Regions from separate parts of the Kiloniella antarctica genome, predicted to be linked through region 3. Evidence: predicted binding sites of a transcription regulator. Region 3 holds the regulator's gene; each other region holds the start of a gene.
What was found. The regulator PhoB, encoded in region 3, activates phosphate uptake and scavenging genes when phosphate is short. The targets are predictions, from matches to a motif close to TNTCATAAAACTGTCA.
Positions count from the first base shown of each region.

Region 1: the regulator PhoB is predicted to act here: its motif matches at 5,297-5,312, upstream of ACFSKO_RS19875 (flagellar basal body rod C-terminal domain-containing protein).
Region 2: the regulator PhoB is predicted to act here: its motif matches at 4,959-4,974, upstream of phnF (phosphonate metabolism transcriptional regulator PhnF).

Region 1 is NZ_JBHUII010000013.1:268,173-278,179, reverse strand. It holds gene ACFSKO_RS19895 (CDP-alcohol phosphatidyltransferase family protein) at 1-232, shown strand, start outside; gene ACFSKO_RS19890 (efflux RND transporter permease subunit) at 330-3,521, opposite strand; gene ACFSKO_RS19885 (efflux RND transporter periplasmic adaptor subunit) at 3,518-4,639, opposite strand; gene ACFSKO_RS19880 (PadR family transcriptional regulator) at 4,636-5,241, opposite strand; gene ACFSKO_RS19875 (flagellar basal body rod C-terminal domain-containing protein) at 5,412-5,807, shown strand; gene ACFSKO_RS19870 (PilZ domain-containing protein) at 5,989-6,351, shown strand; gene ACFSKO_RS19865 (ABC transporter substrate-binding protein) at 6,937-8,493, shown strand; gene ACFSKO_RS19860 (ABC transporter permease subunit) at 8,576-9,592, shown strand; gene ACFSKO_RS19855 (ABC transporter permease subunit) at 9,595-10,007, shown strand, end outside.
Region 2 is NZ_JBHUII010000004.1:1,276,897-1,286,903, forward strand. It holds gene ACFSKO_RS12950 (hypothetical protein) at 1-487, opposite strand, end outside; gene ACFSKO_RS12955 (response regulator) at 987-1,694, opposite strand; gene ACFSKO_RS12960 (hybrid sensor histidine kinase/response regulator) at 1,699-3,924, opposite strand; gene phnF (phosphonate metabolism transcriptional regulator PhnF) at 4,211-4,942, opposite strand; gene phnG (phosphonate C-P lyase system protein PhnG) at 5,069-5,566, shown strand; gene phnH (phosphonate C-P lyase system protein PhnH) at 5,563-6,156, shown strand; gene ACFSKO_RS12980 (carbon-phosphorus lyase complex subunit) at 6,158-7,270, shown strand; gene ACFSKO_RS12985 (alpha-D-ribose 1-methylphosphonate 5-phosphate C-P-lyase PhnJ) at 7,275-8,195, shown strand; gene phnK (phosphonate C-P lyase system protein PhnK) at 8,192-8,977, shown strand; gene phnL (phosphonate C-P lyase system protein PhnL) at 8,988-9,683, shown strand; gene ACFSKO_RS13000 (alpha-D-ribose 1-methylphosphonate 5-triphosphate diphosphatase) at 9,687-10,007, shown strand, end outside.
Region 3 is NZ_JBHUII010000001.1:895,928-905,934, forward strand. It holds gene pstC (phosphate ABC transporter permease subunit PstC) at 1-205, shown strand, start outside; gene pstA (phosphate ABC transporter permease PstA) at 198-1,514, shown strand; gene pstB (phosphate ABC transporter ATP-binding protein PstB) at 1,545-2,345, shown strand; gene phoU (phosphate signaling complex protein PhoU) at 2,357-3,112, shown strand; gene phoB (phosphate regulon transcriptional regulator PhoB) at 3,117-3,833, shown strand; gene ACFSKO_RS04285 (hypothetical protein) at 4,073-5,050, shown strand; gene ACFSKO_RS04290 (tRNA dihydrouridine synthase) at 5,209-6,171, shown strand; gene ACFSKO_RS04295 (AmpG family muropeptide MFS transporter) at 6,233-7,609, opposite strand; gene ACFSKO_RS04300 (phytanoyl-CoA dioxygenase family protein) at 7,828-8,721, shown strand; gene ACFSKO_RS04305 (DUF4269 domain-containing protein) at 8,718-9,251, shown strand; gene ACFSKO_RS04310 (DUF2339 domain-containing protein) at 9,372-10,007, shown strand, end outside.

The DNA.
Region 1 (10,007 bases), on a different contig from region 3:
TCTTTCTTTTGCGATCGTTGCGGAGAAAAGGGGGGTGTCAACCGATATCCGAGGCCAAAAATCTATTTATTATCTTGGTGGTCTGACTGAAGGTACAGAGACAATTTTTTTGTTTTTGGCACTCTGTATTTGGCCACAACACTTTTCTTTATTGGCGTGGGTGTTTGGCTCTCTTTGTTGGTTAACGACATCCTTTAGAGTTCACGCTGCAGTTTCCCTCTTTAAAGACTAATAAAAAAGAGAGCCGAAATGTTCGGCTCTCTTGGGTTCTCTCTTGCAGGTTATCGAGCAGGAGTTTGATCAAAAAAATCTCACTCAGCTGGTTGAAGTTATTCTTTGACTGGCGATCCATGTTGATTTGGATCTGTGGAATGTTTTTTGGATCTGTTTTTGATCCTGGTGACAAAGGTTCTAAAATTCACCCGAACCATCAAAGAGCTGGGCGTAATGACCAGCGTTAAAATTGTTGCAAAGCAAAGACCAAAAGCAATGGCTGTCGCAAGTTGTGTCCACCATTGGGTAGAAGGGCCACCAATTTGAACTGTACGATTAATCAAATCAATATTGGTGGAGAGCACCATAGGCATTAATCCAAGAATTGTCGTGACTGTGGTCAGGAGTACGGGGCGCAGACGCTGAGCTCCGGTTCTGATGATAGCTTCTTTTTGGTCTTTAAACTTAGTTGATACGTAATCGAAAGTATCAATAAGAACGATGTTGTTGTTGACGACTATTCCTGCCAAAGCAATAACCCCGATCCCGGACATGACGATACCAAAAGGTTGATCGGTAATCAAAAGCCCGATCAGCACGCCAATGGTTGACATGATGACGGCTGAGAGGATCAAAAGCGCACTGTAAAAACTATTGAACTGGGTCACGAGAATAATAGCGATCATAAAGAGCGCGACCCCAAAGGCTTTAACCAGGAATTCCTGAGATTCTTGTTGATCTTGATTCTCTCCTTTAAAGGTGATCGTTACTTTTGGATCAAGATTTTGTGTAGAAAGCCAGCTTTCGAGCTCTTTGACTTTAGTATCTGTAAGAACACCTTCAGCGATATCTGATTTGATCACAGCAACCCGTTTACCGTCGACACGATTTATCAAGCCAACCTTTGGTTTTGCTGTACGTGTGATGAAGTTTGATATGGGGATGAGGCCCACGTTGGTTTGAATTTTGATTTGATCCAGGTGTTCTATGGTCCGATTGTTTTTCGGAAGTCGAACGACGAGGTCGATCTCTTCATCGCTGTTATCTGGTCGGTAACTCCCGAGTTTCATACCATTGGTTACCATGCGGATATAGCTGCCGATTAATGCTATATCCGCACCAAATTTTGCGGCCTGAGCACGATCGACATCAATTCGCCATTCAATCCCGGGTACGGGTAGGCCATCTTCAATGTCAACAAAACCGTCTGTTGTTTGAAGGTGGGAGGCGATAATGCTGGCCATTGGATAGACCAGAGTTGGGTCTTCAGAAGCGATCTCTATCTCAATAGGTTTTCCCGACGAAGGACCTTTTTCTTCTTTACGAGGTTCTACAGATATTCCTCCAAGAACCGCTGTTCTGGCGCGAATTTCAGCAAGAATTTCATCGGCAGGTCGGCGATTAAACCAGTCGGTAAATTCCATTTGGATATTGCCAATCACATCTTCGGGTTGATTACTGCTGGTGCTACTTTCCGCATTGGTGCTGGCGTATATACTATGGAGTTCCTGTCTTTCATTTTGCAGATCCATAACAATTTGTTCGACCTGTCTTACAAGATAATCTCTTTCATCGATAGACATGTTTCCTTGAGCCCTAACCTGCAGAACCGCATTGTCTGGCTCGATATTTGGAAAGAACTCAACGCCTTTTCCGTATGTGCCATAAAGAAATATAACGCTAATGAGCAAGACAAAGGTTAAAGAAACAACCGTTCCTGGAAACTTTAATACCCGGTGCATAAGTTTGATATAAAACCCGGTGAAGCCTGTTACGCTCCTGAGGTCACCATTTTCTGAGGCGGCAAGGTTCTCCATGGATTTTTTATCTGCAGCGCCACCAGCTTTACCAATAATGGCGCCAATTGTTGGGACAACGATCAAGGCCATGACAAGAGAGGCACTGAGGGTCGCGATCAAGGTAATGGGCATGAATTTCATAAACTCACCCATAATCCCTGGCCAAAAAATTAGGGGGGCAAAAGCTGCAAGTGTCGTTGCTGTAGAAGCAATGATTGGCCATGCCATGCGCAAGCTTGCCTGTTTGTAAGCTTCTTTGCGATGGATACCTTCACTCATTTTGCGGTCGGCATATTCTGTAACGACAATCGCTCCATCCACAAGCATGCCGACGGAAAGAATTAAACTAAAAAGGACCACGACATTAACCGTAAGGCCGGCGGCATGAAGCATCATGATAGAGGCTAAGAAAGATCCGGGGATCGCGATCCCTACAAGTATGGATGAGCGAAAACCAAGAGCCGCAACAACAACAATCATCACCAGGATGATTGCAGAGAGCACGTTATTTTGAAGATCCTGCAACATTGTACGAATGCCGGTTGATTGATCCTGGCTGAAGGACACTTCTACGGCGTCAGGCCACAGGGTTTGTTCTTCGGCAATAACGGCGCGAACACGTTCGATGGTTTCAATAATATTGGTACCGGTACGTTTTGATATTTCAAGTGTGAGTGCTGGCTTATTGTTGACCCTTGCGTATTCGGATGTGTCCTTGAAGGTTTTTCTCAAAATACCAATATCTCGAACCCTGACAACAGCATCTCCATTTACCTTCAGTGGCATGTTAAGGATGTCGTTGGTGTCTTCGAACAATCCAGGGACTTGGATGGCAAATCGCCCTTGTCCTGTGTCGAGAGATCCTGCCGCAACCACGAGGTTTGATTTGCCAACAGCTGTTATAATATCATTGGCATCCAGATTATAGCTTTCGAGAACGAGTGGATCGATAACAATTTCAACTAACTCATCTCTATCCCCGACTAATTTGGCTTCGAGAACAGTTGGGATAGATTCTAAATTATCCTGAAGCCTATTTGCGATAGAGAGAAGAGCGCGTTCAGGGATATCTCCAGATAGATTAACGACGATGATGGGAAAAAGGCTTAAGTTGACTTCATGAACGGTTGGCTCATCTGCGTCTGCTGGAAGTTCAGCCTTGGCAATGTCGACTTTCTCGCGGACATCTGTCAGGGCAAGATCAATATCTGATCCGGCATCAAATTCCATGACGACATTTCCGCCTCCAAGATAGGAGGTTGAACGCATCTCTTTGACGCCCTCAATACTGCGGAGTTCTTTTTCCATGGGTTTTAGAAGGAGGCGTTCAGCGTCTGCGGGGGAAATCCCTTCATGGTGCATGCTGACGTAAATAATCGGAATTGTGATGTCGGGGCTATCTTCTTTGGGGATTGTCACATAAGAAACACCCCCAGCAATAAGGATAAGGATAAGACCAAGCAAAACCGTTCTTGAACGCCCAAGAGCTGCAGAGATAATCCCATTCATGACTGAGGTACCTCAGATTTGAATTCTTCCAAGGTATTCACATCGATGGGCTTTACTGTTTGGCCATCGATAACAAGTTCTTGACCGACAACAATGAAGGTGACGTTGTCTGGCAAACCTCCGAGCCATAAACCATCAGTCGTATTTTCCAAAATTGTGGCTTCTTTAAACACGACTTCGTTTTTACGATTAATCGTTTTTACGCCAATCGCCCCTGTATCGGCGATGGTCAAAATTCCAGGAGATACTTTATGTGCTTGAGTGTGATTTAAGGTGAGAATGGTTTCAGCGGTAATACCATCAACAATACTTTGATCTTGGTTCGGGACGGCAACTTCAATACGGAAAGTTCGGGTCGTTGGGTTAGCCATTGAGGAAATGTATTGTACTTTTCCTTTAACAATCGCCCCTGTAATTAGCCTGACGCTGGCCGGATGGCCAACGGTAATAAAGGGAACCAGACGTTCACTTACTTCAGAGACAATCAGTATGGTGGAAAGGTCGACTATGGTACCGATCTCATCGCCGATATCGATGTATTCACCAATTTCAACCATGCGATTTTGTAGTATGCCCGTAAAAGGAGCTGGGATAAGGGTATTGGAAAGGTTCACATTAGCTTTGCTGAGTTCGGCTTGTGCAGATTCTAAGGCCGCTTTGCTCGCCGCGAGTTTAGTGTTCGCCTTGAAGCCTTTCTGTGAAAGACGCTTTGATGCTTCATATTCAATAGCACGCTGTTCTTTTAAGGCCGCGTACTCTTTTACTCTTGCTGACCGTTCATTAACGTCAAGTTTGGCAATCAGCTTGCCTGATTCTATTTTTTGACCTTTTTCAACAGTGAGTTCAATAATTTTACCACTGGCTTCACTTTTGATTTGAACAGTTCTGAGTGCCTCTGTTCTTCCTCGAATTGTTAACCGTCGGGTATAGGGTTCCGCGGATAAGTTGTGAACACGAACCGATGGTATGCGTATTTCCTTTGTCAGGTTAACGGGAGCTTTCTTCACCTCAGGCTGAGCTGACTTACCCGTTTCAGAGCCATCAGCAAGTAGCCCTGACATAACCCAGCCAGTAGTTCCAACTGCTAAAATGAATGCGAGGAGATAGGAAACTTTCATGATGCGTGCCTGTTTGAAGTCGTACTGGTTATGTTCTGAGAAGGAAGCTTTTGAAGGAAACTGTCCCTATGCTTTTGCAGATACTCGAGCGATGATTGGTAAACAGTTAAGCCGAGGCCATGACATAATTGTCTGCCGGCAGTTACGGACGTGATGTCACATTCTGACATACGCTCAAGAATATTTTTATAAAACGCTATACGCTGATCGATAAGCAGAGTGACCTGTGCTACGGGGAGAAGTTCCGCGAAATAAAGGACGAAGAAAAAGTCGGATGTAAATTTATCTGGAGCAGGAGGGACCAGAATACTTGTTATTAAAGCGTTATTACCCTTACTGGTCAGCTTATATACCTTCTTGTCGGGGCGTTTTTCTTGTGCCATTTGAGTACAGTCGACCAAGCCTTCGGATGATAGGCGTCCCAGCGCAGGGTAGATAGAGCCAAAACTGGCATCTTGAAAGTGACTAAAGGGGCCTTCTTCAAAGGCCTTCTTGATTTCATACCCACTTGCTTCGCCTTGGTATAATACCCCAAGGCATAAAGTTTTAACATCCATACTCAAATTACCTGCTTTATTTTTGTAGGTGGTTTTCGAAGCCATTTTCACCTATTTATGTTAGATATAGATCGAACCATCATATATCAACCCGATATAATGAATTTTTTATGACAATTAAAACTTTGTCCATAAATTATCTAAAAATTTAGCTAAATACCTAAAATTGAAATGGGGTTGTAACTCAGATATACTATAGTGAAAGGGATGAAAACATGGACTATTCTATACCACTTTCTGGACTTAATTTGCAGGCGCTCCGTGTTGCGGTGTCCGCTAATAATATTGTGAACGCTAAGTCTACAGCATTGAATGGTTCTGAAAATTCGTCCGCAAGAGTACCTTTCACACCAAGCAGAGTTGATGCCATAAGCAATAATCCTGGTGTCGGTGGAATTGTTTCTCAAGTTTCAGCGGGCACACCTCTATCGCAAGTAGGGCAGACGAGTAGTTTTGCCGAAATATTTTCAGCTACTAACGTCAATATTGAGGAAGAACTTGTTAATCAAAAGATAGCTTCTACTGCTTATAAGGCCAACGCCGTCGTAATTCAGAAATTTTCAGAGTTAGATGATACGCTTTTGAGTATTCTTGATAGTAACGAAGATTAAGTGATTACATAGCCTTCGTTCGTTTATTGATTTTGTTTATTTAATTAACTTGAATTTTATTTTAAATTTAGAGATAATTGTTTGGTATATTACATATCTCGTCTTGCCTTGCCGAAGGTATGTTGCCGTATATGTCATGTCTGAGGCTATTTTCGTCGTAAGTATGAAGGTTCAGGTTGCCATGTCTGGAAAAAAGCAAACTAAAGGTCAATTGCCTAATTCTTCTGTAGAATTGGATGGAGGTGACCAGCGACGCTATCAACGAATTTCTGTGCTTTGGTCTGGAGAATATTCAGACTTTGCTGGGATTGAGCAAAAATGCGTAATTTATGATGTTTCGGTCAATGGAGTACAGGCGAAATTTAATCATGTGATCGACATTGGAACGAGGCTTGTGATTAATATTGCCGGAGGAGTTCAGCTTGTATCAGAAGTTGTTTGGTCTCGAGGAGAAAACGTTGGCTTACGGTTTAAAGAAAGCCCTGATAAATTAGCGAGCATAATGGCAGGAATTTTACCGATGAAATGTTTAGAGTACGCTTGATTAATCAATTTATCAGAGTGATTTGAACAAATAGCATACCAATTAAAACAGTGTTTTTTATTCTCTGGGAGAGCCGTTAAAGGGTAACCTTTTCGTTCGTGGTGAAGGTAAGGTATAAGTAATTTTTGTTGCCTGAATATGATTTAATCAAAACTCGAATCTTTGCTTTCTCTCGCTCTTTAGTTGTTTTGGGTGGTGGTCCTCGCCTTCAATGCTCTTGAAAGTTTAAAAATGACGTATAATTTTATTGCTTTTTTTTGCATCTTATCGGTTTATAATGTCTTATTAGGGTGTCGAATTTCCGTCGTGGCGGGTAGCTTAACTAACAGAATTTAAAAGATAAAATATATAAAACCTTACTAAATATGCCTCAGATAAATTCTTACTAATTTTGTATACAATTTTTATATAGGCCGTACGAGGAAATTGACTATGCAACTTGAGATGGATAGCTTAAAACCATCCTTATTAGATTAGGTAACGAGATACTAAAAATAAAAAAAGGCGCATTCCGCGCTTATTTACGACATTTGGGAGGATATCGTGATTAAAAAAGGACTTTTGGCTACTGCGGCTTTCGCAAGTATGCTTGCTATGGGATCTGTATCTGCACAGGCAAAAACATTTGTTTATTGTTCTGAGGGCAGCCCTGAAGGATTTACACCTGCTCTGTACACATCAGGTACATCATTTGATGCCAGCTCACGCAACATCTATAATCGCCTTGTAGAGTTCGAAAGAGGCTCAACAATTATAACTCCAGGTTTGGCTGAGTCCTGGGAAGTTTCCGAAGACGGACTTTCTTATACTTTCCATCTTCGTTCAGGCGTACAATTCCATAAGACGAAATATTTCACGCCTACACGTGAATTAAACGCTGATGATGTTCTTTTCAGCTTCAATCGCCAGTGGAAAGCTGATCACCCTTATCATAAAGTTTCTGGTGGTACTTACGAGTACTTCTCTGGTTATGTAAGCTTCCCAGATATTTTAGAGTCGATTGAAAAAATTGACGATAATACAGTTAAGTTCACACTTCAGAAGCCTGATGCACCTTTTATCTCAAAAATTGCCATTGATTTCGCTTCTATTCATTCTGCTGAATACGCACAACAGATGCTAGATGCTGGTACTCCTGAGAAATTTGACCAAGAGCCAATCGGCACGGGTCCTTTCCAGTTTGTTTCCTATCAGAAAGATGCCTTTATTCGTTATCAAGCAAATGACGATTATTGGTCAGGTCGTGCACCGCTAGACAAACTTGTGTTTGCGATCACTCCTGATGCCCAGGTTGCTTATCAGAAGCTTGCTGCTGGTGAGTGTCATCTGGTGCCTTATCCCAATCAGGCTGATTTGACTTCCATTGAAGCAAACAAAGATCTGACTGTTGATAGTCAAGAAGGCTTGAACGTTGGTTATCTTGCGTTCAACACCGAGAAAAAACCATTTGATGATAAGCGTGTTCGCCAGGCACTTAACTATGCCATGAACAAAGAGGCAATCATCGAAGCTGTATTCCAGGGCGCTGGTAAAGCGGCTAAAAACCCGCTTCCACCAACACTTTGGGGCTATAATGAAGAAATTCAGGATTACCCTTATGATCCTGCAAAAGCGAAAGCTCTTCTTGCAGAAGCTGGTGTTTCCAATTTAAGCACTGATATCTGGGCAATGCCTGTTAAACGTCCTTATAACCCGAATGCGCGTCGTATGGCCGAACTTATTCAGGCTGACTGGGCGGCTGTCGGTGTGAACGCTGAGATCGTTTCCATGGAATGGGGTGAGTACCTTTCCCGTTCACAAAAAGGCGATCACGATACCGTTCTTCTCGGTTGGACAGCAGATTATCCAGATCCGGATAATTTCCTTTCACTTCTTAACTGTGCTTCTGCGAAATCTGGTGGTAACCGCGCACGCTGGTGTAACAAAGAGTTCGATGATCTCTTTAATCAAGCTGTGATTGTTTCTGATCCTGAGAAACGTACAGAAATTTACGAAAAAGCTCAGGCTGTATTCAAGGAAGAAGCTCCTTGGGTTACTGTGGCTCACTCTGTTGTTCACAAAGCTATGAGCAACAAAGTTGTTGATTTCCGTATTGATCCACTAGGTGGCCATGTATTCTACGGCGTTGATCTTCAAGAATAAGATATTAAAATCTTAAACTAAATATGAAACGGGGGGGGTGTAAGCCTTCCCCGATTTTCTTATAAGAGAAGTCAGGATTGCGATGTTTCGATTTATTTTGGCCAGGTTGGGAGTTTTAATTCCCACATTCCTTGGCGTTACTCTTATAGCTTTCAGTTTTATCAGAATGCTGCCGGGTGACCCAATTGAACTCCTTGCCGGAGAGCGTGGGGTTAGCCCCGAACGCCATGCAGAACTCATGGCTACTCTCGGTTTTGATCGACCGATTTGGGAACAGTATTTTTCCTTCTTGTGGGGGATACTCCATGGAGATCTAGGCGTTTCCTTCACAAGCCGCCAACCAGTTTTAGAAGAGTTCCTAACGCGGTTTCCTGCGACAGTTGAGCTTGCTGGTTGCGCTATTATTTTTGCCGCATTGATCGGCTTACCTGCTGGTATCATTGCCGCGGTTAAGCGTGGTTCTGCATTTGATCATACCTTGATGGGAATTTCCCTGACAGGTTATTCAATGCCAATCTTTTGGTGGGGCCTTCTTCTTATCATTGTTTTCTCTGGTCAGGACATGTTGGGGTGGACACCTGTATCGGGCCGGTTATCTGCGCTGTTTTGGATCGATCAAGACACAGGGTTTATGTTGATTGATGCTTTTGTCAGTGACGAAAAGGGTGCTTTCACATCTGCTCTATCTCACCTCATATTACCGACGATTGTTCTTGGAACTATTCCTCTTGCGATTATTGCACGTCAAACCCGCTCAGCAATGCTCGAAGTTTTAGGCGAAGACTATGTACGTACAGCCCGCGCTAAAGGTCTGTCGCCTTTCCGGGTAATTGGTATTCATGCATTGAGAAACGCTTTAATTACAGTTGTTACTGTAATTGGCCTTCAGGTTGGAGTTTTGCTTGCTGGTGCGATCTTGACGGAAACAATTTTCTCTTGGCCGGGTATCGGCAAGTGGATGATCGATTCAATCTCTCGGCGTGATTATTTCGCGGTGCAGGGTGGTATCGTCATGATTGCCTCTATTGTTATGATTGTTAATTTGATGGTTGATTTTATGTACGGTTTGATCAATCCACGTATTCTGCATCGGAGGTAATGATGAGCGAAATTCAAAATACTGCTGATCGTAGTGCAGAGCCCAAAGAAATAAGTCCTTTGCGACAGCAGCTTACAGAGTTTTGGTTTTATTTTTCAGAAAACAAAGGCGCTGTTGTTGGGCTTTTCTTCTTCGTTTTTATTGTATTAATTGCCCTAACTGCAAATGTTACAGCGCCACATTTACCAAACATACAAAATCGCGATTACATCCTGATACCACCATTCTGGCAAGAAGGCGGTAACATCGAATTTCTGCTTGGTACTGATGCTGTCGGGAGAGACCTTCTTTCTCGGCTTATGCATGGCTCACGGTTTTCTTTGTTTGCTGGGTGCATTGTTATTGTTATCAGTTTGACTTGTGGTGTGTTACTGGGGCTATCGGCTGGTTTTTTCCGCGGGATTTACGAAACCAT
Region 2 (10,007 bases), on a different contig from region 3:
GCTCCTTCAAAGCATCAACACGTAAAGCTGGGTGCCCGTTTTTTACCTCATTCAAAGGTACAGTAAATGTGTCTTCTGTGTATTCTGATATGGAATGAGAACCATCCGTATATCCAACATCAATGGTATCATGAAAAAGCGTCCCACTTGTTGATAGTCCCCCAAGACCACCTATTCCAACGCCGCCAAAGTATACATGAGCACCTAGAAACTTAACATTATTTTTATCTTTACAAGTGACCGTGCCACTTATCTTAAAGTTTAACTTATCTTCAAGAACATCTAAATTAATAGTCTTAAAGTTATTGTTTACTGATGTGTTTTTGATATTGATAACAGCAGCATAACCTGGAAAACCCAAATTCACATTATCAACATATTCAGAATTACCGCTTGATGCTGCAAGAACATTACTTGAAATCATCACACTACCGACACCAAGCGTAACAACACTTGCGCCCAATAATATTTTCTTAAATTTATTCATCGTGACTTCCTCGTTCTTAGTATTCAATTTTGATTTCCAAGCATCCAAACGCTTTGGTTACAAGATCTGTCGGTATAAAAAGAAAGAAGGTTCAAAATGAATCATCGAAATCACAATTTTTTTTATCTAAGAATTTTAATGATTATTTTATTCATCACAACTGATTGAAAGTTTGAAACCTTCACTGCACCCGTTCACCATTCTTACAGAAGGTTTTATCTAAATAATTTCAGACAAAGTATCGATTGTATCAACCAAACAATCTCCGCTTTAAAGACCCGGTGACAGACTTTTGTCCGAATGATGGCAACATTATCAATCTAACCGACATTATTGACGGAACATTTTGAAGAAACGGTTATCTCGATATCACCAACAATGGCTACTATCCCCTCATCACCGTCGAAATGATAAGTTTGGAAAAGTCTAGGACACGACTGCGTCACTTTCACTTCAGGGTATCAATTCAATGAATGGGCTTGCAGACAACCAAGAAAACTTAGCCAAATACGTATCCTATGCCCCTAACTGTACGAATAACCTCAGGCTTCGTCGGGTTTGTCTCTATCTTTCGACGCAATCGCGAAATACGAAGATCAATAGACCGGTCAAAGGGCTCCCATCCTCTATCATGAGCCTGTTCCAGTAATTGATCTCTATTTAAGACTCGCCCTTTATTTTCAGCAAAAACCCGCAACAGGCTAAATTCCATCGCCGTAATTGGAACTTCATTGTTTTGGCCATCAAATAATTGCGCACGATCAAAGTCCAATCGACATAAACCAAAACTCATTGATCCCTTTTGCGCGGTTGGTCTTTCTTCGGATATCCCTCCTGGTCTTCGACGTAAAGCAGCCTTAATCCTCGCTTCCAGCTCTCTCAAATCGACAGGTTTTGCTAGATAGTCATCTGCCCCCATTTCCAACCCAACGACCCGATCAATAACTTCGGAAGCTGCAGTGAGCATAATTACGGGCACATCCGAAGTTTTCCGCAAATTGCGAAGAGCTGCCAAACCATCTTCTCCTGGCATATTGATATCCAAAATAACAAGATCAGGCACATATTTTTCTGATGCCTCATACATAGCAGAGGCGTTTGGCGTTTCGACGATGTCATACCCTCTTTCATTAAGGTATTCCCCCACCATTTCACGTAAATGAGGTTCATCATCACATACAATGATCTTGTATCCATTTACGCTCATGAACTCATACCTTTTGGCTCTCTGTTTCTTGAATAAGCCGTTGCAACATTTTTAATAACTCTTTTGGTGCAACTGGCTTTTCTAAATACAAGCATCCTGAATTCTCAATAAACTCTGCTACTGTCGGGCTCATAGCATCACCCGTTATAAAGGCTGTCCGAGGTGCAAGGTTTGGAAACTTCATGGTAATATTACGTAAAAACTCTATGCCATCCATTCCTGGCATCTTAACGTCACTCAAAACCGCGTCATAATCATGTTTTTTTAGTTCAGCTAAAGCAGACTTTGCTGAATTCATTGTGACCACATGATATCCTTCATCACCAAGAATATCACTAATGAGGCAGGCCACATCAACTTCATCGTCAACGACCAAAACGCGGTGATGCCTACACTCTTTTTCGATAGGCTGAGGATCTTTCTTCTCTCGTTTAATATCTTGCGAAGCCTTCATTCTAACACTAAAACATGTTCCTTCATTTATCGAAGACCGAAATGATAAATGACCATTATGCGCATCGACAATGCGGTGGCAAAAAGCCAAGCCAACACCAGTTCCACTCCCCACATCCTTGGTTGTGAAAAAAGGTTCAAATATTCTGGGTTGTATATTTTTGGGAATGCCAACGCCATTATCTACAACATCAATAACAACCTCATTTAATAAGTCATCAAAAGAAGATCGAATAATCAATTTTCCTTTATCTCCCTTATCCGCCAACGCATGTTCAGCATTGATAATTAAGTTGGTAAAGACCTGCGCCATTTGATCATAATCTGCAGAAACAGCGGGGAGATCAGGTGCCAAAGCGAGAGATATCTCTGCGCCAGAAACTTTTATGCCATAACCTGCAACATCCAAAGCCACCTCAACCGCTTCATTGAGGTTACAGTTTTCAACCTGCATCGGACGTTGTCTTGCCATCGCCAAGAATGTTTTAACAATCTTGGCGCAGCGTTCCGCAGCTATCCCAATACGTTCCACCCGGCGCTTAACTTCTGGATCATCTGTTTTATCCTGAAGCATCAAAGCGTAGCCAACAACAATAGACAGCGGGTTGTTTAATTCATGAGCAACGCCTGCCAGTAATCCTCCCAGAGCAGATATTTTTTCATTTTGATGTGCTATTTCGCGTTGTGTTACCAGCTCATCTTGTATTTGAAGCTGTTCGGTAATATCGCGTGTCGAAGAGACGATGACATCTTCGCCTTTATAATCGGTTACACGAGCAGATGTTAAACCCTGCATGATTGTACCATCCCGACGGCGAAACTGTACTCGGTAATCGTCTAATGTTCCTGTAGGAAGTAAGGCATCCAAATATTGTTCTCTATCTTCCGCTTTAATAAAGAAGCTTTTAGCCGTTTCGATATCCCCAAACCGATCACGAGAAGCTGGGGGGAAGTATATGATTTTCCCATCTGATACTCTGGAAACCAAAAAATTTGCCGGGCAAGCTTCTACGATTTTATGTAACAACATATCCGCTTCCCGACGTGCATCTTCCGCATGACGTTGTTCAGTAATATCCCGAATGGTTAGCAGATAGCCACCAAACCCTGTTTTGTGCGTTGAACTCAAAACCAGACGGCCATCCAGACGTGAGGTTTCAATATTTTTTGCATAGCTCATTATGCCCTTAACGGTCTGACTATTCCATTCTTCCAAAGCAAGGCCGCTCGGTAAAAGAAACGCATCCGATGAATTTAAATCCTTTGTAATATCTCGAACACTTCGCCCAGGCAGGAAAACATCATCGCTTTTTTCCCGTAAATTCTCTGGTAAAACCAAATCGGCATACCTTTTGTTGGATAAGACAAAACACAAGTTTTCATCATAAAGTGCGATACCAATATCTAATGATTGGATCGCATCCAGTAATATCTTGAGAGAATGATCTACTTGAATCTCAACATCGTTTGAGTAAGGAACTTTTAAATAGCATGTTCCACCATCTGGCGTTTTATACTTAGACAAAAGAAACTGAACACCCGTTTCTCCCTGTAAGAAAATTCCTTCCCCCGACAACTGCCATTGCTTAAGAAGATTAACTTTATCATTGGGAAAATTGGATAAGTGTGTAAAAGAAAGCAACACCTGTTCAAGAATATCCCGCTCAACCTGAGCATTAAGAAGAGAGCTTAGTTCATCAACAGGAATATTAAGAAAGCTATCATTTATGGATAACAATCTTCCTTCATAATCAAAGGTAGCAAAGCCGGTCTCCATCAGAGATCCCTCAAATATCACTATTACAAATACAGAGTGCCCTGAAACACTCACAATTGTTATCCAATAATTTATTCAATAATTCATTGGGAAGATAAAGAGCTTAGGTATCCGCTTCATTTCCAAGACTATTATTATTTGTATCAATTGTACCAAATCCCAAAAACCTCTCGGCCGACCTTTAGCAGATAAAAAGAGCCCGCTCTTTCCCCCCGCCCTATTTTATTCTCTTCAGTTTTCCGCAACCGCCGAGATATTTTTTTTGATGGACAAATTGTTTCAAAACTTAAAAGTTAATGTTTTTGTTTTCTACAAAAAGTTGAACGCGTTCACTTGCGAAATGGGTTATCCCGAATTGGATCGCCAATCCATTTGTATCGATATCTACGCTTTCCGTTATTAAAACAGGTTTGTTTTTTGATTGTCGTAAAAATTCAGAAGTTCGGCGATCCGGCATATGGGCCGTTATTCTTGTATTCTTCCGCGTATAATCTTCTAAACCATATTGTTTGAGAGCTTCTGTAAGAGATTTTGTCTTCGTAAAAATTTTCTCTATTCCTTTAAACCGGACCGCAGGTAAATAGCTAACTGAATAAGCGAGGGCAATTCCATCAGCTTCACTCACTGATTCAAGTCGTATCACCTTCGTCTTTCCGCTTAGCATAAGCCTCTTCAAAACCTGCTTATTTGCAAACTCTATTTTACTTTCGACAAGATGTTTATCAGGCAGGCGATGCCTTCCAGATACAATCTGAGAAAATCGTGTCCTATTGCCTAACGGATAATCCAGAACAGTCTCTTGGACAAAGGTTCCACGCCCCTGCTCTACTCTCAAAACATTATCTTCAGTAAGAGCCGCAATTGCACTTCGAACGGTATGTCGATTTACCTGGAAGCGTTTGGCGATCTCATTCTCCGTAGGAAGTTTTTCCCCCGGCTTATATGTTCCTCCAGTTATGTCTTGAAGTAAGAACCGCCCAATTTGTTTCCAAATAGCCTCACCCTTTTCCCACTCCATAGCGCTGTCTCCTAAAGTTCATAAAACTTTCATCTGTCGTCAATGGTCTTTGACGAACAAGGCATCTATAACCAATATATGTATAGACGTCTAGACAAATATTGAATTTGTCGATAGGAGAAAAATGTGACCCAAAGCCCAAACCAACGAGCCCAAAGCGATAGCGTTCAACACCGTCAGCATTGGATTTCGGTTTTAGCTCGTAGCTCAACTCAAGAATTAGAATCAAGCTGGAGTTCCTTTACAAAAAAAAGACCAAAATTAAATGAACTGGCTTATCGGTTTTTAAGAAAACCAGAAACCGGGTTGGTCATGGTGCGCGCAAGGGCTGGCGGCGATGGTCAAAAATTCAATCTTGGCGAAATGTCCATGAGCCGTTGCACGGTCTGTATGGAAAACGGGATGGTTGGATATTCATACGTCAAAGGACGCGATCATAAACATGCCGAACTCGCCGCTGTTTTTGATGCCTTGCTACAAGATGAAACGTGGTCTGAACAAGTGCTCGAGAGTGTTATTTCTCCTATAGCCTTACAACAAAAAACACGCCGAAAAGATCGAAAATCCAAAATAGCGGCTTCAAAAGTTGATTTTTTCACCATGGTCCGAGGAGAAGACGAATGATGAAACAAACAACTTTATCTGGATTACAGCATCCCGTTTTTGATTCTACAGCAATTTTTAAAGCCGTATTGGAGGCCATGTCTCGGCCAGGAGAAATATCAAACCTACCAGTGAGCTGCCCAAATCCGGGAAAATTAAACCCTACGATTACAGCGATATTATTAACCCTGGCAGATATGGATACACCTGTATGGCTGTCTCCTGAAATGGACACCCCCGAAGCACGCACCTATTTACAGTTTTATACTGGGTGTCCCATCGTAGAAGATCCAAAAGACTGTCTGTTTGCTATTGTTGATGGTCGAATTGATCCCCCATCTCTTTCGAAGCTACCTTTGGGATCGACAGAAAACCCCGATCGCTCAGCAACAATTTTAATGTCTGTATCTCATTTAGATACTGGCACTGAATTAACGCTACGAGGTCCCGGCATAAAAAATACGAACTCATTCAAACCTACTCCCGTAAATAAGGAGTTTTGGAACTGGTCTCAGACAAACAGAACCTATTTCCCTCGCGGAATTGATGTCATTTTTGCGGCCCCATCAACCATGGCAGCTCTGCCACGCACAACAGAACTGGAGCTCTAAAATGTATGTCGCAGTAAAAGGTGGTGAAAAAGCCATTGAAAATGCTCACAAGCTCCTTGCAGAGAAGAGACGTGGTTCCAGCTCAATTCCCGAACTAACTATCGACCAAATTCGTGAGCAACTTAGTCTATCAGTTGGTCGTGTTATGGCCGAAGGCTCTCTTTACGACGCAGATCTTGCCGCTTTAGCAATTAAACAAGCAAGAGGTGATGTCATCGAAGCCATCTTCTTAATCAGAGCTTACAGGACAACTCTACCTCGGTTTGCTTATAGCAACCCTATACAAACCGACAAAATGCATATCGAGCGTAGAATTTCTGCCACGTATAAGGATCTACCCGGAGGACAAATCCTTGGCCCAACATTCGATTACACCCATCGTTTGTTGGATTTTGATTTGATGGAAACAGAAAAAACACCTGACGAACTAGAAAGAGCTACTCACCCCATTTCAGATGATATGCCAAGGGTACTTGGCAACCTCTTAAACAAGGAAGGTCTCATACAACAAGAAACTATTCATGAAGATGACGACGATGCTCCTGTTGGTGACTTAACACGAGAACCTTTGGATTTTCCAGCCAACCGGGATCTACGTTTACAAAACCTGGCGCGCGGAGACGAAGGTTTTATTCTTTCTCTTGGGTATTCCACCCAACGAGGATATGCCCGCAATCACGCCTTTGTTGGTGAAATCAGATTAGGCGAGGTTGCTGTCGAAATTGAGCCTCCAGAATTGGGTTTCTCAATTGATATTGGTGACATTGAAATTACAGAGTGCGAAACAGTAAACCAGTTTCAAGGTTCAAAAACAGAACCGCCCCAATTCACCCGAGGGTATGGATTAGTTTTCGGGCAAAACGAACGTAAGGCCATTTCCATGGCACTCGTTGATCGTGCCTTACGCGCCGAGGAGCTCGGCGAAGAGATCGTTGCACCTGCGCAAGATGAAGAGTTTGTCATGTCCCACAGTGACAATATTCAGGCAACGGGCTTTGTAGAGCACATCAAACTGCCGCACTACGTCGATTTCCAAGCGGAACTCGGCCTTGTTCGCCGCATGCGACAAGAAAGTAAAGCATCACAAGAACAAACGTCTCAGGCCGCGGAATAAGAACATGTCCAAAAGCAATACACTCAAGTCGTCGTATAACTTTGCCTACCTTGATGAACAGACAAAACGAATGATCAGAAGATCTCTTCTGAAGGCCGTTGCTATTCCCGGTTATCAAGTACCTTTCGCTGGGCGAGAAATGCCGATGCCTTATGGATGGGGTACCGGTGGCGTCCAGGTTACGGCTACTATTTTAGGACCCAACGACACATTAAAGGTTATTGACCAAGGAAGCGACGATACGACAAACGCCGTCAGTATCAGACAGTTCTTTGAGAAAACGGCCAATATCAACACCACTGAAAAAACCAAAGAAGCCACAATTATTCAAACCCGGCACAGGATACCGGAAGAGCCTCTACAAGAAGGTCAAATCCTTGTTTATCAGGTTCCCATTCCTGAACCGCTCAGATTTTTAGAACCAAGAGAGACAGAAACACGCAAAATGCATGCACTGGAAGAGTACGGCCTCATGCATGTAAAATTATACGAAGATATTTCACGACATGGCCATATCGCAACGACCTATGCCTATCCTGTGAAAGTAAACGGTCGGTATGTTATGGACCCTTCTCCTACGCCAAAGTTTGATAATCCTAAAATGGATAACTGTTCAGCTCTTCAGTTGTTTGGAGCCGGTCGGGAAAAACGTATTTACGCGATCCCGCCTTATACAAAAGTTGAGAGTCTTGATTTTGAAGATCACCCCTTTGAAATTCAGGCGTGGGATGAAAACTGTACTCTTTGTGGTTCAGAAACCAGCTTCCTTGACGAAGTCATCCTTGATGACAAAGGCAACCGAATGTTTGTCTGTTCCGACAGTGATTACTGCCAAGATCGTCAAGACAACGGTCACTATGGCGCCAATAACAACATTAATCATTTCCCTGCGATGACAAACCGTAAATCGGAGGCGTTAAAATGAACACCATTTTGCAGCCCTTATTAAAAGTAGAAAATCTATCCATGATGTATGGCGACAGGGTCGGTTGCCAGAATATCTCTTTTGATCTCAGACCTGGTGAAGTTCTTGGTATTGTTGGAGAATCAGGTTCAGGAAAATCTACTCTCCTCAATTGCATGTCAGCACAACTCAAGCCGACAAAAGGGGCGATTTCCTATAACACCCGGCACGATGGAAATCGTGACCTTTTCACTGAAATGACGGAACCAGAGCGCCGCTTTCTTATGCGTACAGATTGGGCTTTTGTTCATCAAAATCCACGTGATGGTTTGAGAATGGGTGTAAGTGCAGGCGCAAACATAGGCGAAAGACTCATGGCTGTTGGCTGGCGTCACTATGGCAATATTCGTAATACATCCCAAGACTGGCTATCCAAGGTCGAAATTTCAGAAGAAAGACTAGATGACCTGCCCTCAACCTTTTCTGGTGGCATGCAACAAAGGCTTCAAATTGCACGAAATCTTGTTACCGAACCACGTCTCGTTTTTATGGACGAACCCACAGGCGGGCTAGATGTATCTGTACAGGCAAAGCTCTTGGATCTTTTAAGAGGCCTCGTTCAAAACCTTGGGTTATCCGTTGTTATCGTTACTCATGATTTAGCCGTTGCCCGTTTACTATCGCATCGGCTGATGGTCATGCAAAATGGCCGCGTCATTGAAAATGGGTTAACGGATCAGGTTCTTGATGATCCCCAGCACCCTTATACCCAACTTCTCGTTTCCTCTATTTTGCAATGTTAAGGTCATGAATATGTCAGAAATGATTCACGTGGATAATGTAAGTAAACACTTCACGCTACACAATCAGGGCAGCATGACCATTCCTGTGTTCTCAAAGATCAACTTTTCTTTGTCCACAGGGGAATGTGTTGCTCTTACCGGCGAATCAGGGTCGGGAAAGAGTACTTTTATGAGAATGATTTACGCCAATTATATTTGCAACGAAGGCGAAATCACTATTCGCCATCAAGGCCAGGATATGAATATTGTCGGTGCTGATCCTCATGAAATACTAGAGATCAGAAAAAGAACACTTGGTTATGTCAGCCAATTTTTAAGAGTTATACCCCGTGTTGGTACTCTCGATATTGTCTCAGAGCCCTCTATTGCACTTGGGAACTCCAAAAAAGATGCCATTGAGGCTGCAAAAGCCCTTTTAACAAAATTGCGCATACCGGAAAGACTCTGGAACTTATCGCCTTTAACTTTTTCTGGCGGAGAGCAGCAACGGGTGAATATTGCCCGCGGTTTTATCGCCGAATATCCCATAATGCTTCTCGACGAACCCACTGCTTCGCTCGATGCCAAAAATCGTCAAACCGTTCTTGATTTAATCGAAACCGCCAAAGATCGCGGTTCTGCTATTCTAGGTATTTTCCATGACCAAGAAGCCAGAGACGCAGTTTGCACAAGATCCTTTGATGTAACCCAATTTCAGAGTACGTAAATCATGTCTGAACAAGTTTTCACAAATGCAAAAATCGTTTTAGCTGACGAGGTCATCAATGGCACCTTGTGTGTCCGGGACGGCAAAATCCAGGATATATCGGATCGAAACAGCTCACTTTCCAGCGCTCATGACCTTAATAAGGATCTACTGTTACCAGGTCTCGTAGAGTTACATACAGATAACCTTGAAAAACATATGACTCCCCGCCCTAAAACGGAATGGCCATCTGTCGCAGCGGTTATTAGTCATGACAATCAAGTTGCAAGTGCAGGCATCACAACTGTATTTGACGCAATTGCTGTGGGCGATGTCAATGAAGGT
Region 3 (10,007 bases):
CGCCGCAAATTTAACCGCCAATCCTCTAGAGGCCGTAACAACCGTAACAGTTCAAATTGTAACCCTTCTCGTCGGCGATCAAGAGTTCGACAGCGCCAAAACCCTCGCGGCCTTTGCCCTTGGCTTACTGCTCTTTGTCGTCACACTTGTCATGAACGTAGTAGCCCTTAAAGTGGTTCGTAAATATCGTGAAAAATATGACTGATAACACGCCACACCCCGAAGATTTGTCCACAGGGGCCAGCCCCTTGAAGATTAATCCTCTACTTTTGAAAAAACGGAATGCACGTGAGACTCGTTTTCGTCTCTACGGTCTCACAGCAGTTCTCACCGCTGTATTGGTGCTCTGCCTTCTACTGACGTCAATTATCTCCAAAGGTTATACCGCCTTTGAGCAAACCTACATCCTTATTGACGTGCGCCTAAACACTCAGACGATTGATCCGAAAGGGACAAACAGGTTAGAAGATCTTGCTGCCGCCAGTTACAAGGGTCTCTTACGTGATGCCCTTCGTGAACAGTTCCCCGGTATTGATGGCAGACGTGAAAAACGTCAGCTTTATGGTATTTTGGGAACCGCAGCTGATTATGATGTCCGCGATGCCGTCCTCGATAATCCTAAACTCGTGGGTACGACGGCAACCATTGCTGTGAAAGCCTCCGACGATGTCGATAGCTATTTTAAAGGCTATATTTCCCGCGATGTCCCCGAAGACAATCGAAAGATAAAGGATGTTGAACTTTCCTGGCTCGACACGTTCGAGACTGATGATCGTATTATCAAAAAATTTAACATGGATTTCTTTACCAACGGAGACTCTAGAGAACCAGAAGAAGCCGGTATTCTCGGCGCCGTTATAGGATCTCTCTATACTCTGGCCATCACTCTCGCGCTCTGTTTTCCAATCGGAGTATTAACCGCGATTTACCTTGAAGAATTTGCCCCGACAAACAGATGGACTGATATTATTGAAGTAAACATCAACAACCTTGCGGCTGTACCTTCAATAGTGTTTGGCCTTTTGGGCTTGGCAATTTTCTTGAACTTTTTTGGCTTACCCCGTTCTGCCCCTCTCGTCGGCGGAATGGTATTAGCTCTTATGACCTTACCAACAATTATAATTGCCTCACGTGCAGCTCTCAAAGCAGTACCTCCATCAATACGAGAGGCAGCTCTGGGCATTGGTGCGTCGCGAATGCAAACGGTCTTCCATCATGTGCTTCCACTCGCAATGCCGGGTATTCTGACAGGAACTATTCTTGGCATGGCACAAGCCCTCGGAGAGACAGCACCGCTTCTTATGATTGGAATGGTGGCTTTTATCGCAGATATTCCGGGTAGTATGGGGGATGCTGCCACTGTCCTCCCCGTACAGATATTTCTCTGGGCCGATAGCCCTGAACGTGGATTTGTAGAAAAAACTTCAGCAGCCATAATGGTCCTGCTGGCCTTCCTTGTCGTTATGAACGCAATCGCAGTTATATTGCGTAAACGTTTTGAACGCCGCTGGTAAGCTTTAAGGAAAATAGGAATGTCCTACGCTATGGATATGCAAAACTTTAACACCATCAATGAACCCCTTACATCTGAGCCTAAAATAACAGCTCGTGATGTCAGCGTATTCTATGGTGCAAGCCAAGCCTTAAAGTCCATTAATTTGGATATAGGGGCCAACGAGGTAACTTCTTTGATCGGCCCGTCGGGCTGTGGAAAGTCAACTTTTCTACGGAGTTTAAATCGCATGAACGATGTGATTGAAAATTGCGTGGTCGAAGGTCGGATTAATCTGGACGGCGTTGATATTTACAATTCCGGTCTGGACCCTGTGCTGCTTCGTGCGAGGGTCGGCATGGTTTTCCAAAAACCTAATCCCTTTCCGAAATCAATTTATGATAATATCGCCTACGGCCCTAAATTACATGGGACTGTGAATAACAAAGAGGAACTCGAAGAGTGTGTCGAAGAAAGTTTGCGTCGCGCAGGTCTCTGGGATGAAGTAAAAGATCGCCTCGACAAACCCGGTACCGGTCTCTCAGGCGGACAGCAACAACGCCTTTGTATTGCCCGTGCCATTGCGATCAACCCTGAAGTCATCCTTATGGATGAACCTTGTTCTGCTCTAGACCCCATTGCCACAGCAAAGATCGAAGAATTGATCGATGAGTTGCGCAAGAGATTTACGATTGTAATCGTAACCCACTCCATGCAACAGGCCGCAAGGGTCTCACAAAGAACTGCTTTTTTTCATATGGGCGAAGTGGTTGAAGTCGGTGAAACAGACAGACTCTTCACCAGCCCCCAAGACGACCGTACACAAGGTTACATTACTGGACGTTTTGGTTAAGGATTATAGATATGCCAGATACAAAAGACCATATCGTCAGTTCTTTCGATAAAGAATTACGCACCATCCATGAAATCATTATTCGTATGGGGGGCATGGCGGAAAACCAGCTCGCTGAAGCTGTTGACGCTCTCGTTCAACGCGACAGTGCCAAGGCAGAGTTAGTAAGAGCAGAAGATGCAAAAATCGATGCCTTAGAAGAAGAGTTAGAATCAGCAGTTGTGCAATTAATCGCCCTTCGCCAACCCGTAGCAAACGATTTACGTGCGGTTATTTCCGCCCTCAAGATCTCTTCTGATCTCGAGCGGATTGGCGATTATGCCAAAAACATCGCCAAGCGCAGCATCGCCATCAATCAGATGCCCCCGCAAAAATCGGTTACAAGCATTATGCGTATGTCTCGGCTTGTTCAAGAAATCGTCAAAGATACTCTTGATGCATTTTCTAACAGCGACAAAGACAGAGCAATTGACGTCTGGCACCGAGACGAAGAAGTTGATGAAATGTACACTTCTTTGTTCCGTGAGCTTCTCACTTACATGATGGAAGATCCACGCAACATTAGTGCCTGTACCCATATGTTATTTATCGCAAAAAACATCGAACGCATGGGAGATCATGCCACCAATATTGCCGAAACTATTTACTATCTATCCACAGGTGCGCGCCTAGAAGGCAAGCGACCAAAGGGAGACCGTACTTCCTTTCAGGTGCTCAGTCCAAATAGTGATGCGCCCGATAATAATGACAGCGAAATAGAAATTTAATACAATGGAAAAAAAGGACCTTTCCATGAAGCCTCTCGCTTTGATCATCGAAGATGAAATCGCCCTGACAACCTTGCTTCGCTATAACCTTGAAAAAGAAGGTTTTCGCGTTAACGAAGCTCATGATGGCGAAGAAGCTCTACTCCGTGCAAAAGAAGAAGCTCCAGATCTGATTTTACTAGATTGGATGCTTCCTTTGCTCTCAGGTATTGAGGTTTGCAGACAACTTCGTCGCTTGCCAGAAACCAAGGGTGTCCCGATCATCATGCTCACCGCACGCGGTGAAGAAACAGACAAGATCAGAGGTCTTGATTCTGGCGCAGATGATTATATGACCAAACCCTTTTCTCCTGCAGAACTCATTGCCCGTATTCGCGCCATCATGCGTCGCAGCAAGCCAGAAACAGTTACTGAAGCTTTGGCATTTGAAGACATAAATATGGACTTGGCAGCCTATAAGGTTTACCGCGGTGAGCGTGAAGTCCACCTCGGCCCAACCGAATTCAAACTGTTACGTCACTTGATGCAAAACCCAGGACGTGTCTTCAGCCGAGAACAGCTATTGGATTCAGTCTGGGGTCATGATGTGTACGTAGAGCCACGTACCGTTGACGTACACATCAGACGTCTGCGTAAAGTATTGAATGAAGGTCCCGAACTCGATCTTATTCGGACGGTACGATCCGCTGGGTACGCTCTGGATAGAGCCAAAGCCGCTTGACCCTTTGAAATCATATCAAAATTTCTAAAAAATGGCCGTGTTTATCACGGCCATTTTTTGCTTATAAGCCATTTTATGGTCTTATCTTTATTCTTTGTTTAGCAAGGCTTCATCACTCTAAGAGAATACAGAAGATAGTGCGAACACTACATAACTCATTGTTTTCTTGCACTCGATATGGATGACACCAACTCCTTCTGTTATCCTATCCTTCTAATCAAAATCTTAGAGGTAAGATCGTGAAGAATATCCATTTTCTGATCATAAGCAGTTTCATTTCCCTGTTTCTGCTTACCGGATGTGGTTCTCAACCAAAGTCCCAAGCCACGTCGGCTCAACCCTCGGCCACGGTTTCCTCCCCTAATGATACAGCTCAACAAGAAAATGCTTACTTTCTCACGGACAATAAAATGGCGCGTCTTGAAGCAAGGGAATATCCCTGGAGTGCGCTTGGTCGCCTAAATGTGGCAGGTCGCCACTTTTGTAATGGCGTGATGGTCGGCAAAAACAAACTTTTAGCTCCTGCTTCATGTCTCTATGATTTGGTAGAAGGCAGATGGTTTCAGCCAAAGGAAATGGTTTTTGTTGCGGGCTATCAAAGGGACGATTCAACAATTTTTTCTCCTGCTGAAAGTTACCAAATTGCACAAGGATTTGTTCCAAAGAATCAAAACTTGAAATCCATGCTCAATAACTGGGCACAGATCAGTCTCTCTCTCCCGCTCGGAGATCACACAGGATGGGTCGGTGTTCGCAATCAGGTAACCAGACAAGACCTGACTATGGTGGCGGGTTATCGCCGCGGATGGGAACATGTACAGGCACTTTTCCCTTTGTGTAATCCATCCGATACCCTCAAAAATAAGTGCCCCCAGCATAGTGATGGTCCCCTGAACCGTTATATCATAGAAGAAACTGGCCTCTCCCTCGCGCCAAATCATCCTATTTCTGCGCAAACCATCGCGCTTTGGAACTTACCAGCCTCACCGCAAGCCCCAACACAATTCAACTATGTCTCCCCGATTCCCAAAGATAGTGTGCAAAGGCTGCTGGTCGACTTGGGATATCTGGACCAAAGCTCAACCGAGATCTCGACGGCAACGTCAGAGGCTCAACAGGACCTTGGGGGTGCTCAAAATGGTCAGGCAGATATCAACACGCTCTATCTTCTCCTGAGAGAACTAAACCGCCTCCGCAATGGCAGCCCGTCATCATAAATTTGAGAACAAAGATATTGGACAACACGGATTTATAGTTCTGATTTTTGACTCTAGGACGCATAGGGCGGTAAAAGCCTTCACGACAGAGAACTGCATTAGGATGACTTTCCACAGTTTATTTGTCGATTCTTACATCAATTTTGCGAGTTAACATAGTGACGTTAATCCTGGCCCCGATGGAGGGGCTCGTCGATGCTCAAATACGCGCCGTTCTCACCGCCATCGGTGGGGTTGATCGCTGCGTGACCGAGTTTATCAGGGTTAACGATCTGGTCTTACCCCCAAAAATATTTTACCGTTTTGCCCCAGAACTACACAACAATGCCCGCACAGCTTCTGGCACGCCGGTGTCCATCCAGCTTCTTGGCAGCAATGCCCCTGTTATGGCTGAAACCGCGGCACTTGCGATCAAGCTGGGTGCACCAGCCATTGATCTCAATTTTGGCTGCCCTTCCAAAACCGTGAATAGAAACAAGGGCGGATCGGTCCTTCTTAAAGAACCAGAACTTATACATTCGATTATAAAAACCGTGCGAGAAGCGGTCCCCGAACATATCCCCGTCACGGCGAAAATGAGATTGGGATACGAAGACAAGTCTTTGGCACTGGATAATGCCTGGGCAATTCAAGACGCAGGTGCCACGGAGGTCTGCGTTCATGCCCGCACAAAAGTTGAAGGCTATAAACCGCCCGCCCATTGGGAGTGGATCGCCCGGATACGAGAAGCATTAAAAATCAACGTGGTCGCCAATGGGGATATTTGCTCTCTCGAAGATTACCTGCGCTGTCGGGAAATCAGCGGCTGTGAAGACGTTATGATCGGGCGTGGTCTAATGGCTTGGCCGGACCTTGCAATGGTCATTACCAACCACCGAAAAAATCAACCTCTTAATCCCATGGCGTGGGAACAGCTACTGCCTATTGTTCAAAATTTCTATTACGAAGCCAGCCAACAACTCCCCCCTAAACACGGTCCCGGTCGTCTCAAGCAGTGGCTTAAATTTTTAAGAAATCAATATCCCGAAGCACAAATACTGTTTGACGAAATCAGAAGTATAAAAGATCCACAGCTTATTACAGAGACTCTCAATTCTATGAGTTTGAGAAAAGCAGGTTAGGCCTTTTACTTACAACAGATGCCAAAACTGATTTTCAAGCGCCAATTGCAAGGATGAACATTTATTTAAAAACTCTTTCCAAAAGAGATTCTCTCTTTTGCCTTTTTTCTAAGCGTATCAAATACAAAACCATGAATATTGCAGGAATTCCCATTACCGACGCATACAGGAAAAATGTGGTGTAATCAGTGGCATCAACAATTAAACCTGAAAATCCGGAAAAGAACTTACCCGGCAATGTCATTATTGAACTAAACAATCCGTATTGTGTTGCTGTGAAACTTTTATTTACCAAGCTAGATAAGTAAGCGATGAAAGCTGTTCCTGCCAAACCAGCGGTAAAGTTGTCAGCACCGACAGTAAATGCAAGCACAGGCATGTTATGTCCAGCTTGAGCAAGAAATGCATAAAAAAGATTAGTTATGACCACTAGAACAGCGCCTAGTAAAATGAGCTGTAACATGCCCATCCTCATTAACAATGCACCACCAATATAAGCGCCTGCCATGGTCGCAAAAAAACCAAATACTTTTGTAACATCAGCAATTTCAGTCTTGCTATAGCCCAAATCAACATAAAGTGGGCCTGCCATATTGCCCATAACGATATCACTAATCCGATAAATACAGATGAAAACCAAAATAATTACCGCTGTAGATCTGTTTCGAGCAACAAACTCTGAGAAAGGTCTTCCTACTGTTCTATATGTAATTTCAGCAATATCTTTTACCGCGCCTCTACCCTTGGATAACCGATCTTGAAGAGTTACTTCCCACTCAAGTTGAGACTCTTCAGTGTTCGTTTCGATCACAGGCTCTCGCACGACGAAAACTGTTATAACTCCAACACTCATCAAAACGGCCATCGCCTGATATGTCGCGAACCATGAAGAGTATTCTGCCATATACAATGCCCCTGCACCGGCCACTAACGCGCCAAGACGCCACCCTAATTGATAGTTAGCCGCCATTGCTCCCTGGTGTTCTATGCCAATAGCCTCAATTCGATAAGCATCAAGCCCGACGTCTTGGGTCGCAGACGAAAAAGCAACAATCAGTGCGAATATCGCCATTTGAGCTAAATCTTGTGTAGGATCTGTCATCGACATTCCCACTAACCCAACGATAATTCCAACTTGACCAAGGAACATCCATGATCGTCTGCGTCCTAATCGTCCGAGTAATGGAAGGCGGTAATTGTCAGCAAGAGGCGCCCAAAGTACCTTTATTGAAAAAGCAATTCCAACCCATGCAAAAAAACCAATCTCCGAACGGGAAACTCCCGCTTCTCTGAGCCATACATTCAATGTTGAAAATATTAAGAGAAATGGCAGCCCAGCAGAAAACCCAAGAAATAACATTCCAAGCACTCTGGGGTGTAAGTAAATTTGGATAGATTCACCCCAAGTACGTTTCAGCTTGGTATTCTGCTCAGTCATTAATTCTCTTTCTTTGAAGCGTTATACGATTAGAGCGCTAGCATCAAAATTCATCACGTCTAATAGTTATTAACAATTCAGGCGATCATAAGTCACGCAACAATAATTTTCATATAAGGTATTTACCGCAGCTTATTAATTTCATCTATTTTTAAAAGAACCTCAATGTTACCCTTTTCAGCAAATATTTTACCTTCAAAGTTCAGGATTTTTTATTCATGTCAGACACATCCCCACAAGCTGTTGCCAAATTTCCGGCACCATCACTGGGTGAACTTACTGTTGATATGAAGCAATATTTTGACGACAACGGCGTTCTGGTTCTGGAAAATTTTGTATCCAAAGAGGCCTGTGAAAAACTTATGGCGCAGGCCGGGTCTATCGTTGAGGCCTTTGATCCCAATGAATTTCGGGCGATTTTTTCAACCACGAACAAAAGCCATGAAGGCAACACCTACTTTGAACAATCCGGCGATCAAATCCGATGTTTCTTTGAAGAAGATGCTTTTGATGACCACGGCAATTTGAAGCAAGAAAAGGCACTGTCAATTAACAAGATAGGTCATGCCCAACATGATCTTGATTCTGTTTTTTCGGCGTTTTCTCGGAATCCTGATTTGGCACAGGTCGCCAAAGATCTAGGTATGGAAAAGCCGCTACTCAGCCAGTCCATGTATATCTTTAAACAACCCCGCATTGGCGGTGAAGTCATTTGTCATCAAGACACGACCTTCCTCTATACCGAACCCCATTCATGTATCGGGATGTGGTTTGCCATGGAAGATGCGACCTTGGAAAATGGCTGTATGTGGGGTCTGCCAGGGTACCATAAAGCGCCCTTGAAAAAACGTCACTATCGTAATGCATCCGGCAAACTGATCACAGAAAAGCTTGATGACAGCCCGTGGCCCGAAGAAGACCGTGTTCCATTAGAAGTCAAACAAGGTTCATTGATCGTTCTACATGGCCAACTTCCACACCTTAGTGGGCCAAATACATCGGATAGATCCCGTCAAGCCTACACTCTTCACCTGATCGATGGTGCCTGTGACTACCCAGATACCAATTGGCTAACCCGCAGTGTAGATATGCCTTTTCGAGGCTTTAAATGAACCTAGTACGCCCTAATTATCTAGAAGTTATCGATGATCTAGATCTCAATATAGTTCTCAAAACCATTAATCATACACTTATTGGCACTCCACCGCTCATGATTGATGTTGCGAACAGTGACATAGATATTGCCTGTTATGCACAAAGTCCCAAAAAGCTCTATGGACATTTTTCTAAACACTATGGTTCATCAAAGAACTATCGTGCGCATTTTTTAGATAGCTCTCCCTGTATTACATTGATTATTAGTTTTGAGTTTTCAGACTGGGAGATTGAATTTTTCATCCAAAACCAGCCCCTCCATAAACAAAATGGGGTTCGGCATTTCAACATCGAAAAGCGCTTGCTCGCTATATTAGGAGAACCATTTAAAAAAGCTGTCATTGCTCTCAAAAATCAAAACATTAAAACGGAACCCGCTTTTGCACACCTACTTAATATAAAAGGCGATCCTTATGTTAACCTTTTGAAATTAGAAAATTTATCTGATCAACAACTTTCAATGCTTTATCAATCACATCTAAATTAACTTATAAAGATGTTGTTGTTTTCAGAAGTATGTAAAGGGTATGATCCCGTGAATTTATTTCTGTATTAACCAGCCTTACGTGTTTTTTAATAGCTGGTTTTAGGGGGTCTCTTGGACGAAGTGTTGTTGGTATTACTCGGTCTTGCCGTAATTTTCGGAGGCCCTATTCTTGCCTGTGTAGCTCTGACCAAAATAGGAGGCCTGCGCCGGGAGGTTACCTCTCTTAAATTGGCGATGAGAAAACTAGAACAGGTCAAAGAGGGATCGGCCGTGAGCCAACCTGAGCAGAGCCCGCAATCCCCAAAAACAGCCATGCCTTCGACTGAGGACCCGGCAAAACCGGCTGATATTCCAGATCCACAGAAATCTGTTCCAGCTTCTATTGATAAGGACCAAATAGAGGAAAGCCGGACACCACCGCTCGAAGAAGAACCTGTAACCCAAGAAACCTCAGAAGATCAACTACAAACCGACAGCATTGCCGCTTCGACAAAGCCTTCTGCCATTCCTTCCGTGTCCTCGTCTACACCCGAAAAAACTCAAAACAAAGAAAGCCCCTGGAAATCCTTTGAGGAAGCCTTTACCCGACAATGGTTGGTATGGCTTGGCAGTCTGACCGTTATGATCGGCGGTGTGTTTTTGATCAAATACTCAATTGAAAATGACCTGCTTTCTCCCGGATTTAGAATCACCATGGGCGTGCTCTTTGGTATTGCTTTAATGGTTGGTGGTGAGTGGTTACGCCGTCGCCCAGTT